DNA from 2 places in the Planococcus sp. APC 3906 genome. Region 1 is predicted to be linked to the other one. Evidence: a T-box and tRNA genes for the amino acid it is inferred to sense, from the RefSeq annotation. Region 1 holds a T-box; the other holds one or more tRNA genes.
What was found. A T-box is a leader RNA that pairs with one kind of tRNA and senses whether it is charged. The one in region 1 lies ahead of QMA09_RS03095 (valine--tRNA ligase), so its partner is inferred to be a tRNA-Val.
Positions count from the first base shown of each region.

Region 1 (4,201 bases):
GGTTGCCGGCAATATGGGCGTCGTGCCGCCGAACCCTGGCTTCCTGCAGGAACTCCGCAATTTGACGACGGAAAACGGCACTGTGCTCATCTTTGATGAAGTCATGACCGGTTTCCGCGTCGGCTATCATTGCGCGCAAGGCTATTACGGCGTCACGCCGGACATGACATGCCTCGGCAAAGTCATCGGCGGCGGCTTGCCAGTCGGCGCATTCGGCGGCAAGCGTGAAATCATGCAGCAAGTTGCACCGAGCGGTTCGATTTACCAGGCGGGCACCTTGTCCGGCAATCCGCTTGCGATGACGGCTGGCTTGGAGACTTTATCGCGCCTGGATGAAAGCTCGTACGACACGTTCATCGAACGCGGCGACCAGCTTGAAGCCGGCTTCCGTGCTGCAGCTGAGAAATACAACATCCCGCACACAGTCAACCGTGCCGGCTCGATGATCGGTTTCTTCTTCACCAACGAACCCGTCGTCGACTTCGCAACAGCGAAAACTTCCGACACCGATTTGTTCGCCGATTATTACCGCTTGATGGCGGAAGAAGGCATTTATTTGCCGCCTTCCCAATTCGAGGGCATGTTCTTGTCGACTGCTCACACCGAAGAACAGATCGCTAAAACCGTCGAAGCATTCCACACGGTCTTCGCAAAACTGGCACGCTAAATAAAATCTTCAGCTCGGCCGCAGAATTTGCGGCCGGGCTTTTTTCATGCGGATGAGGCCACAAATAAATCCTTCAACGAAGATTTTCCGCCATTCGCGAGATTTCCCACTCTTTTTCCTGTACGATAGAACAAAGAACTCCTTCGGGAAACGAAAGGTGGTGGGGACATGGCGATTTTCTTAAGGACAGCGTTCATCGCTGTCGCAGCAGGCTTTTTATTCGAAACGATCGGCATGTTCCTGCCGTGGCTGCTCGGGCCGATGATTGCGCTGCTGCTCGTCAGCCAATTCACAAAAATGGAGCTGTATTGGCCGAAAGGGCTGCGGACGGCGGGGCTTGTCATGCTCGGCGTCCAGATCGGCGCATCATTCACGCGCGATGCGGTATTCCTGATGTGGCTCGACCTGCCCTATATGGCATTCATGACGGTATCGGTCGTCGGCTTATCGATCCTTCTTGGGCTCCTGTTCAAGAAGATGGTGGATGAATCATTAGCGACAAGCCTCCTCGGGTCGATTCCAGGTGGGCTCGCGCAGATGGTCGTTATCGCGGAGGAAGTGAAATCCGCAAACATTGCGGTCGTGACGATGATGCAGACAATCCGCATCTTCATGGTCGTAACGATCGTCCCATTCCTTACTGTCTTCCTGACCGGCAGGGAAGAAGGGGAGATAGGCGAGCGTGTTTTCACATTCGCGCCGCTCGCATTCCTCGCCGCGCTCGCTGTCGGAGGAACCCTTTATCTCGGCATGAAGCGTATTGGCTTCCCGGCAGCGGAACTGCTTGCACCGATTCTCACGATGGCGATTGTCCAGACGGTGACAGGCGAGCTGCTTGTCGACTTGCCGTACTGGCTGATTGCGCTTGCGCAGGTATGCATCGGCGCCGGGCTCGGCTTGCAGATGGAGCGCATTGGCGACAAACTGACCTTCCGCTTAGGGGCAGCCATCGTTTTGAACAATGTACTCCTCATCAGTTTCACTGCATTTATTGCGTACATACTCGCGAAACTCTTGCCGGATTATATCTTCCTGGATTTCTTTCTGAGTGCGGCTCCGGGCGGCATCGCGGAAATGGCGATCACGGCGCTCGCGACCGGCGGCGATGTAGCGCTGATCACGAGCTTCCAATTGTTCCGCCTGTTTTTTATTCTGCTGATTGCGTCGCCGATTGTGACGATCATCGTAAAAAAACTTGACGCTAAAAGCGGAAATTGAGTACAATAGAATCAATTAGATAGTCAATGCGTTGATGAGGATAGTAGAATGTGCGTGCATGTCAGAGAGGAAGCCGTTTGGTGCGAGGCTTCCATGGACCAGCATTCGAATGTCGCCTCGGAGCAGTTCCCGTGAAATTCGAGTAGCGGAAACCGGATGTGAAATCCGTTATCAGGCTTGAGCGCCAAGGCTTTTTCAGCTTGGTATAAAGGTGGTACCGCGAACAACTCCTTCGTCCTTTTCAGACGAAGGGGTTTTTTTGTTTTCCGGCAGCACCGCTCAGGCGAATAAAACAAGAGGAGGAATACCAATGACTGAAATGCCAACCAAGTACGATCCGCAAGCCATTGAAAAAGGCCGCTACGAATGGTGGATCAACCAAAAATTCTTCGAAGCGAAACCCGAAAGCGGCAAAACGCCGTATACCATTGTGATTCCGCCGCCGAACGTTACCGGCAAATTGCACTTGGGCCATGCCTGGGACACGACATTGCAGGACATCCTAACACGCATGAAGCGCATGCAGGGCTTTGACGCCTTGTGGCTGCCGGGCATGGACCACGCCGGCATCGCAACGCAGGCGAAAGTGGAAGGCAAGCTGCGCGAAGAAGGCAAGTCGCGCTACGATCTTGGGCGTGAGAAATTCCTTGAGGAATCATGGAAATGGAAAGAAGAATACGCATCGCATATCCGCGAGCAATGGTCGAAGCTTGGATTAGGCCTCGATTATTCCCGCGAACGTTTTACATTGGATGCCGGCTTGTCGAAAGCGGTTCAGGAAGTTTTCGTTAAATTATACGAGAAAAAACTGATCTACCGCGGCAAATACATCATCAACTGGGATCCGGCAACGAAAACAGCGATTTCCGATATCGAAGTTATCTACAAAGATGTGCAGGGCGGATTCTACCATATGCGTTACCCGCTGGCAGACGGTTCAGGTTCGATTGAAGTGGCGACGACGCGTCCGGAAACGATGCTCGGCGATACAGCTGTAGCCGTTCACCCGAAAGACGAGCGCTATCAGCACTTGATCGGCAAGAAAGTCATCCTGCCGATTGTCGGCCGTGAAATCGACATCGTTGCAGACGATTATGTCGACATGGAATTCGGCAGCGGCGCCGTGAAAATCACGCCGGCGCATGACCCGAACGATTTCGAGATCGGCAACCGCCACAACCTCGAGCGCGTGCTAGTTATGCACGAAGACGGCTCGATGAACGAAAATGCCGGCAAATACGAAGGCATGGACCGCTTCGAATGCCGCAAAGCGATCGTCAAAGATTTGCAGGATTTGGGTGTTTTATTCAAAATTGAAGAGCATATGCATTCAGTTGGCCATTCGGAACGCAGCGGCGCGGTAGTCGAGCCGTATCTGTCGACGCAATGGTTCGTTGATATGAAGCCATTGGCGCAGAAATCCGTTGACCTGCAAAAAGGCGAAGACGGCGTCAATTTCGTACCGGAACGTTTTGAGAAAACGTATTTGCACTGGATGGAAAACATCCGCGATTGGTGCATCTCGCGCCAGCTTTGGTGGGGACATCAGATTCCGGCTTGGTACCATAACGAAACCGGCGAAATTTACGTTGGCAGTGAAGCGCCGGCCGATGCTGAAAACTGGACGCAGGACGAAGACGTGCTCGATACGTGGTTCTCGTCTGCGCTATGGCCGTTCTCTACGCTCGGCTGGCCGGAAGACAGCGACGAATTGAAACGCTATTACCCGACCGATGTGCTCGTAACCGGCTATGACATCATCAACTTCTGGGTATCACGCATGATTTTCCAAGCGCTTGAATTCACGGAAGAAAAGCCGTTCGACGACGTATTGATCCACGGCCTCGTGCGCGACGCGGAAGGCCGCAAGATGTCGAAATCGCTCGGCAACGGCGTTGACCCGATGGACGTCATCGCGGAATACGGCGCGGATTCGCTGCGCTACTTCCTCGCGACGGCATCCAGCCCGGGGCAGGATCTGCGCTTCTCAATGGAAAAAGTCGAAAGCATCTGGAACTTTGCCAATAAAATCTGGAACGCTTCCCGCTTTGCCTTGATGAATATGGAAGGCATGACCTACGATCAAATCGATCTTACAGGAAAACGTTCGGTCGCTGATTCATGGATTCTGACGCGTTTGAATGAAACCATCGAACAAGTGACGAACTTAGCGGAACGCTACGAGTTCGGCGAAGTGGGCCGTGCGCTCTATAACTTCATCTGGGATGATTTCTGCGACTGGTACATCGAGATGGCTAAGTTGCCATTATACGGCGCAGACGAAGACGCTAAGAAAATGACGCGTTCGGTTCTCGC
Region 1 is NZ_JASDCW010000003.1:84,845-89,045, forward strand. It holds gene hemL (glutamate-1-semialdehyde 2,1-aminomutase) at 1-667, shown strand, start outside; gene QMA09_RS03090 (AbrB family transcriptional regulator) at 836-1,885, shown strand; T-box leader at 1,908-2,128, shown strand; gene QMA09_RS03095 (valine--tRNA ligase) at 2,196-4,201, shown strand, end outside.

Region 2 (4,201 bases), on a different contig from region 1:
ATTTGACGGGCGGACCCGCAAAAGTCGCCATCTTCTCAAGTGCATTGCAAGGGACGATTTCTGGGAGTTCTGTTGCAAACGTAGTAACATCGGGATCGTATACAATTCCAATGATGAAAAAATTAGGCTATAAAAAAGAATTTGCGGGCGCTGTAGAGGCTGCCGCTTCGACAGGCGGACAAATCATGCCGCCAATCATGGGGGCCGCGGCATTCCTGATGGTCGAGTTCATCGGCGGCATTACGTATTGGGAAATTGCCAAAGCAGCTGCTATTCCTGCTATCCTCTATTTCACCGGCGTTTGGATCATGACGCATTTTGAAGCGAAACGGGTCGGGTTGAAAGGCTTGAGCAAAGAAGAGATGCCGGACCGCAAAGAAGTCTTGAAGAAAATTTACCTATTGCTGCCGATTGTAGCAATCATCGTTTTCCTGCTTGTCGGGATTCCGACGATGCACGCCGCTTTATACGGCATTTTGCTGACTATACTTGTCAGTGCGTTCAATAAAGAAACAAGATTGAGTTTTAAAGACATGATCCACGCATTGGTTGACGGTGCAAGAACTGCACTTGCTGTAGCAGCCGCAACGGCCGCTGCCGGAATCATCGTCGGGGTGGTCGTTAAAACCGGCCTCGGATTGAGCTTGGCAAACGGCCTGGTTTCCGCTTCAGGCGGAAACATTCTGCTGACGCTGTTCTTTACGATGTTGGCGGCAATCGTCCTCGGAATGGGGTCGCCGACAACGGCGAACTACGTTATCACATCAACGATCGCTGCACCGGCAATCATCACGTTATTGATGATTGATGAGCCGGTCGGCGCTGCCGTACCGATTGTGGTCGCGCTATCTGCCCATTTGTTCGTGTTCTATTTCGGCATCATTGCCGATATCACTCCGCCGGTTGCGCTTGCTGCGTTCGCCGCTTCAGGGATATCCGGTGGAGAGCCGATCAAGACGGGCTTTATCGCTGCCAAATTGGCAGCAGCTGCATTCATCATTCCGTATATGTTTGTGTTGTCTCCAGCGCTGCTGATGATCGACACGACCCTGCCGGAATTGATTTGGGTGCTGATAACAGCATTCACCGGAATGATAGCCATCGGAGCTGGATTAATCGGCTTCTGGTACCGCAAGCTGAACTGGATCGAACGGATCATTGCGTTCGCAACAGGCTTGGCATTGATTTACCCAGAAGGCGTGACCGATACGATCGGAGCGATTTCGTTCATCATCCTGTTTGTTCTGCAATGGATGTCGCGCGAAAAGAAAACACCGAAAACAATAGAAGCATAAGAAAAGCGCTGCCCGACAAAATCGGAGCAGCGCTTTTTTGCGTGTTCACCGCAAAATCAATTTTATTCGAATATATAATCGTGCAAAAGCAATAAAACACAAAAAAACGCGCAAGCTCGAAAGCTGCGCGTTTTCTTTCTCGTACTCTTATGATTCCTACTGGGCTCGAACCAGCGACCTCTACCCTGTCAAGGTAGCGCTCTCCCAGCTGAGCTAAGGAATCTCAATTACCAGGACAAATATAATTATATCGCGTCCTGGTGAAAAGTCAATAACTATTCTGAAAGAAAAATACTCCAATCGTTTTGTGCTTTTCCTTGCATGATCGACCAACATTCAATGGCGACAGCTTTGCCGCTGAACGGTTCGAATTCCATGGAAAGGCGAGCGAACATGGGTCCCCAGTATGGCGGAGCGATGTTTTTTGTGATTGTCGCATGCGGCACCCAATGGTTCGGCAAATAATGATCCTGCTGGCCGGTAAAGTCGCGGGCCGCCAAGTTGATGGCCTGGTGGAAAACTTTCAATGCGTCAGTAGATGCAGGTGCTGTGTAGAATACGCCTTGCTGCTTGAAAAAGCCAAGAGAGCCGAATTGCAGAGGCAATTGTGCAGTTTGTTCAGCCAAAGGGGCAAGAGCATTTTTCAAGTCAGCCGGATTGTTTTGCTCAAATACCTGCAACGTCATATGCGGCGGCAGCATCGCAGTAGAGTCGAGGCTCGCCGCATTCGCTTGTTTTTGCAGGTGTTCTATTTTATTGGACGTTGTGTAGTCGAACCTTAAAACGATTGCTTGCATCAATATCTTCCTCCATTATTGGCCGGTGCTTTGGAAGCCGGCTTGCTGTGCTTCTTGTTCGGTGCAGAACCATTCTTCCGGATTGGTTTGTTCATAGGAACCTTCTCCTGGCATATGGTATATCTTCTTGCCGCTGCGGTTGATGTTGCCTTTGATCCGGCAGTCATTAGTTGCTGCCGGTGGAGTGGTGCCTCCATAAGCATTCGAGTTGAAGCCGCGGCTCGTCGAATAATTTTCATACTCCCAGATACCGGTTCCGGCATCTTTCGCTTTTTGCTCGACTTGTTCAAAAGCGTCGAGGTGGCGGGTATTCGGGGGATAAACGTAAGCGACACGCGCCATACCCGATTCCAGCAGCTGTTCCTGGACGCTTTCGCCGTCTACGTAAATGTAGGCAAGCAGTCTGCCGTAATCATCGAAACGTTCTCCGACATCAAATTCGATCGAAATATCCCCGGAATTTATGATGCGCTTGTTTTCCGCTGTTGCCTCTTTTCCAAGCGGCTGTTCGCCAAGCCGCGGATGGTTGGTCTCGGGTGTATCGACCAATAGGTAGCGAACGGTTTCTTCTTTGCCTTCGTACATGATTTTTATGGTGTCGCCGTCGATGACAGAGCTTACTTCCACGTCGATTTGGTCTTCAGTTCCCGCCGTATCCGTGGAATCAACGAGACCGCATCCCGAAAGGGCTGTTATCAGCAGCAGTAAACCAGCAAATTTTTTCATAGTTAGTCCATCTCCTATTCCTCCATTATATTTTCCAAGGATGCTGCTTGCAAACCCGAACACATTCGGCTAACTTTGAAAAAAGAGGGGGATCGCAATGCATTTGACACTACCATTCTATTACGACTTTGACCGGGTGCTCGAACGGCTGTCACTCGACCCGCTCCACGCGGTGTCGCTTTCTGAGCGGCTCGTTCGTATTCCCATGCCGGAAGGCAATATTGTGGCCGTGAAAGCTGAAGGCACAAGCGAGAATCCCGTTTTTTTACTGGAAGGCATGGAGATGGGCCAATTGGAACATCTCTCGGAAATTTTCCATTTCAATCAATCATTGGAGCCGGTCGCAGAACATTTCAGCGGCACCAGCTTGGCGCTTTTATTCGAGCAGCATAAAGGGACGCCATTGGTGCGTGAATTCTCCTTATACGGGGCGTTGATGAAAAGCATTATCCACCAGCAATTGAATTTGTCGTTCGCCCACACACTTTCCAGCCGCTTCGTCCAGACCTATGGCCATGAAAAGGAAGGGGTGTGGTTTTACCCGGAGCCCGGCAAAATCGCAGCGCTGCAGCCTGAAGAGCTGCGAAAGCTCCAATTCAGCACACGTAAAGCGGAATACGTCATCGGCCTGTCGCAGGCGGTCGCGTCCGGAACTCTGCGTTTGGACGAGCTGGCACAAAAATCAGATGAAGAGGCTGCGGCTGAGCTGGTTTCATACCGCGGCATCGGACCATGGACGGCACAGAGTTTTCTGATGTTCGGCCTTGGCCGGCCGAATCTATTCCCGCTGGCGGACATCGGCTTGCAGAATGCCTTGAAAATCCAATGGGCGCGGGCAGATAAGCCGAAAGCTGAAGAAATCCTGCAGCATTTGCCGGAATGGAGCCCTTATTTATCTTATGCGACGCTTTATCTTTGGCGCAGCGTCGAATAGACAACAAAGCAAAACGCCTTTCCATGATGCTTCTGGAAAGGCGTTTTTATGTACTGTGGCTGCGAAGTCTGATGATCAGCTTAGCCAATTATGCTTGTTGCTCCAAGTCGGAAGGGATAGCTGCATGATACAGAAAGGACTCCTGATCGGCTGTTTCCATCTTGTCTTTGTCAATACCGACTTCAAGTTCGCCTGAGAAAATAGGTTCCCACCAATTCGCTTGTTTTTCCATCGTCTATTCCTCCTCTAATCCAGTTGAATTGTTTGACTATTCTATACCCCGAAAGGTTACACTAATAAACAAGGACATTGAAAATAAGCCACTCGGCTTTCAGAAAAGGGGAGAATTATGATTTCAATCGGTATGATCGGAGCGGGCATCGTAGGTGAACGCATCATTAAGCAAATCCAACAAGAAGGAAAAGTGGACATTAAAGCGGCTTTTGATG
Region 2 is NZ_JASDCW010000012.1:7,512-11,712, reverse strand. It holds gene QMA09_RS08645 (TRAP transporter permease) at 1-1,295, shown strand, start outside; tRNA gene QMA09_RS08640 (tRNA-Val) at 1,446-1,518, opposite strand; gene QMA09_RS08635 (2'-5' RNA ligase family protein) at 1,571-2,092, opposite strand; gene QMA09_RS08630 (thermonuclease family protein) at 2,108-2,818, opposite strand; gene QMA09_RS08625 (DNA-3-methyladenine glycosylase family protein) at 2,916-3,752, shown strand; gene QMA09_RS08620 (hypothetical protein) at 3,841-3,984, opposite strand; gene QMA09_RS08615 (Gfo/Idh/MocA family protein) at 4,102-4,201, shown strand, end outside.
Region 2: it has a tRNA-Val gene. The T-box ahead of QMA09_RS03095 (valine--tRNA ligase) is inferred to sense a tRNA for this amino acid. The anticodon was not compared.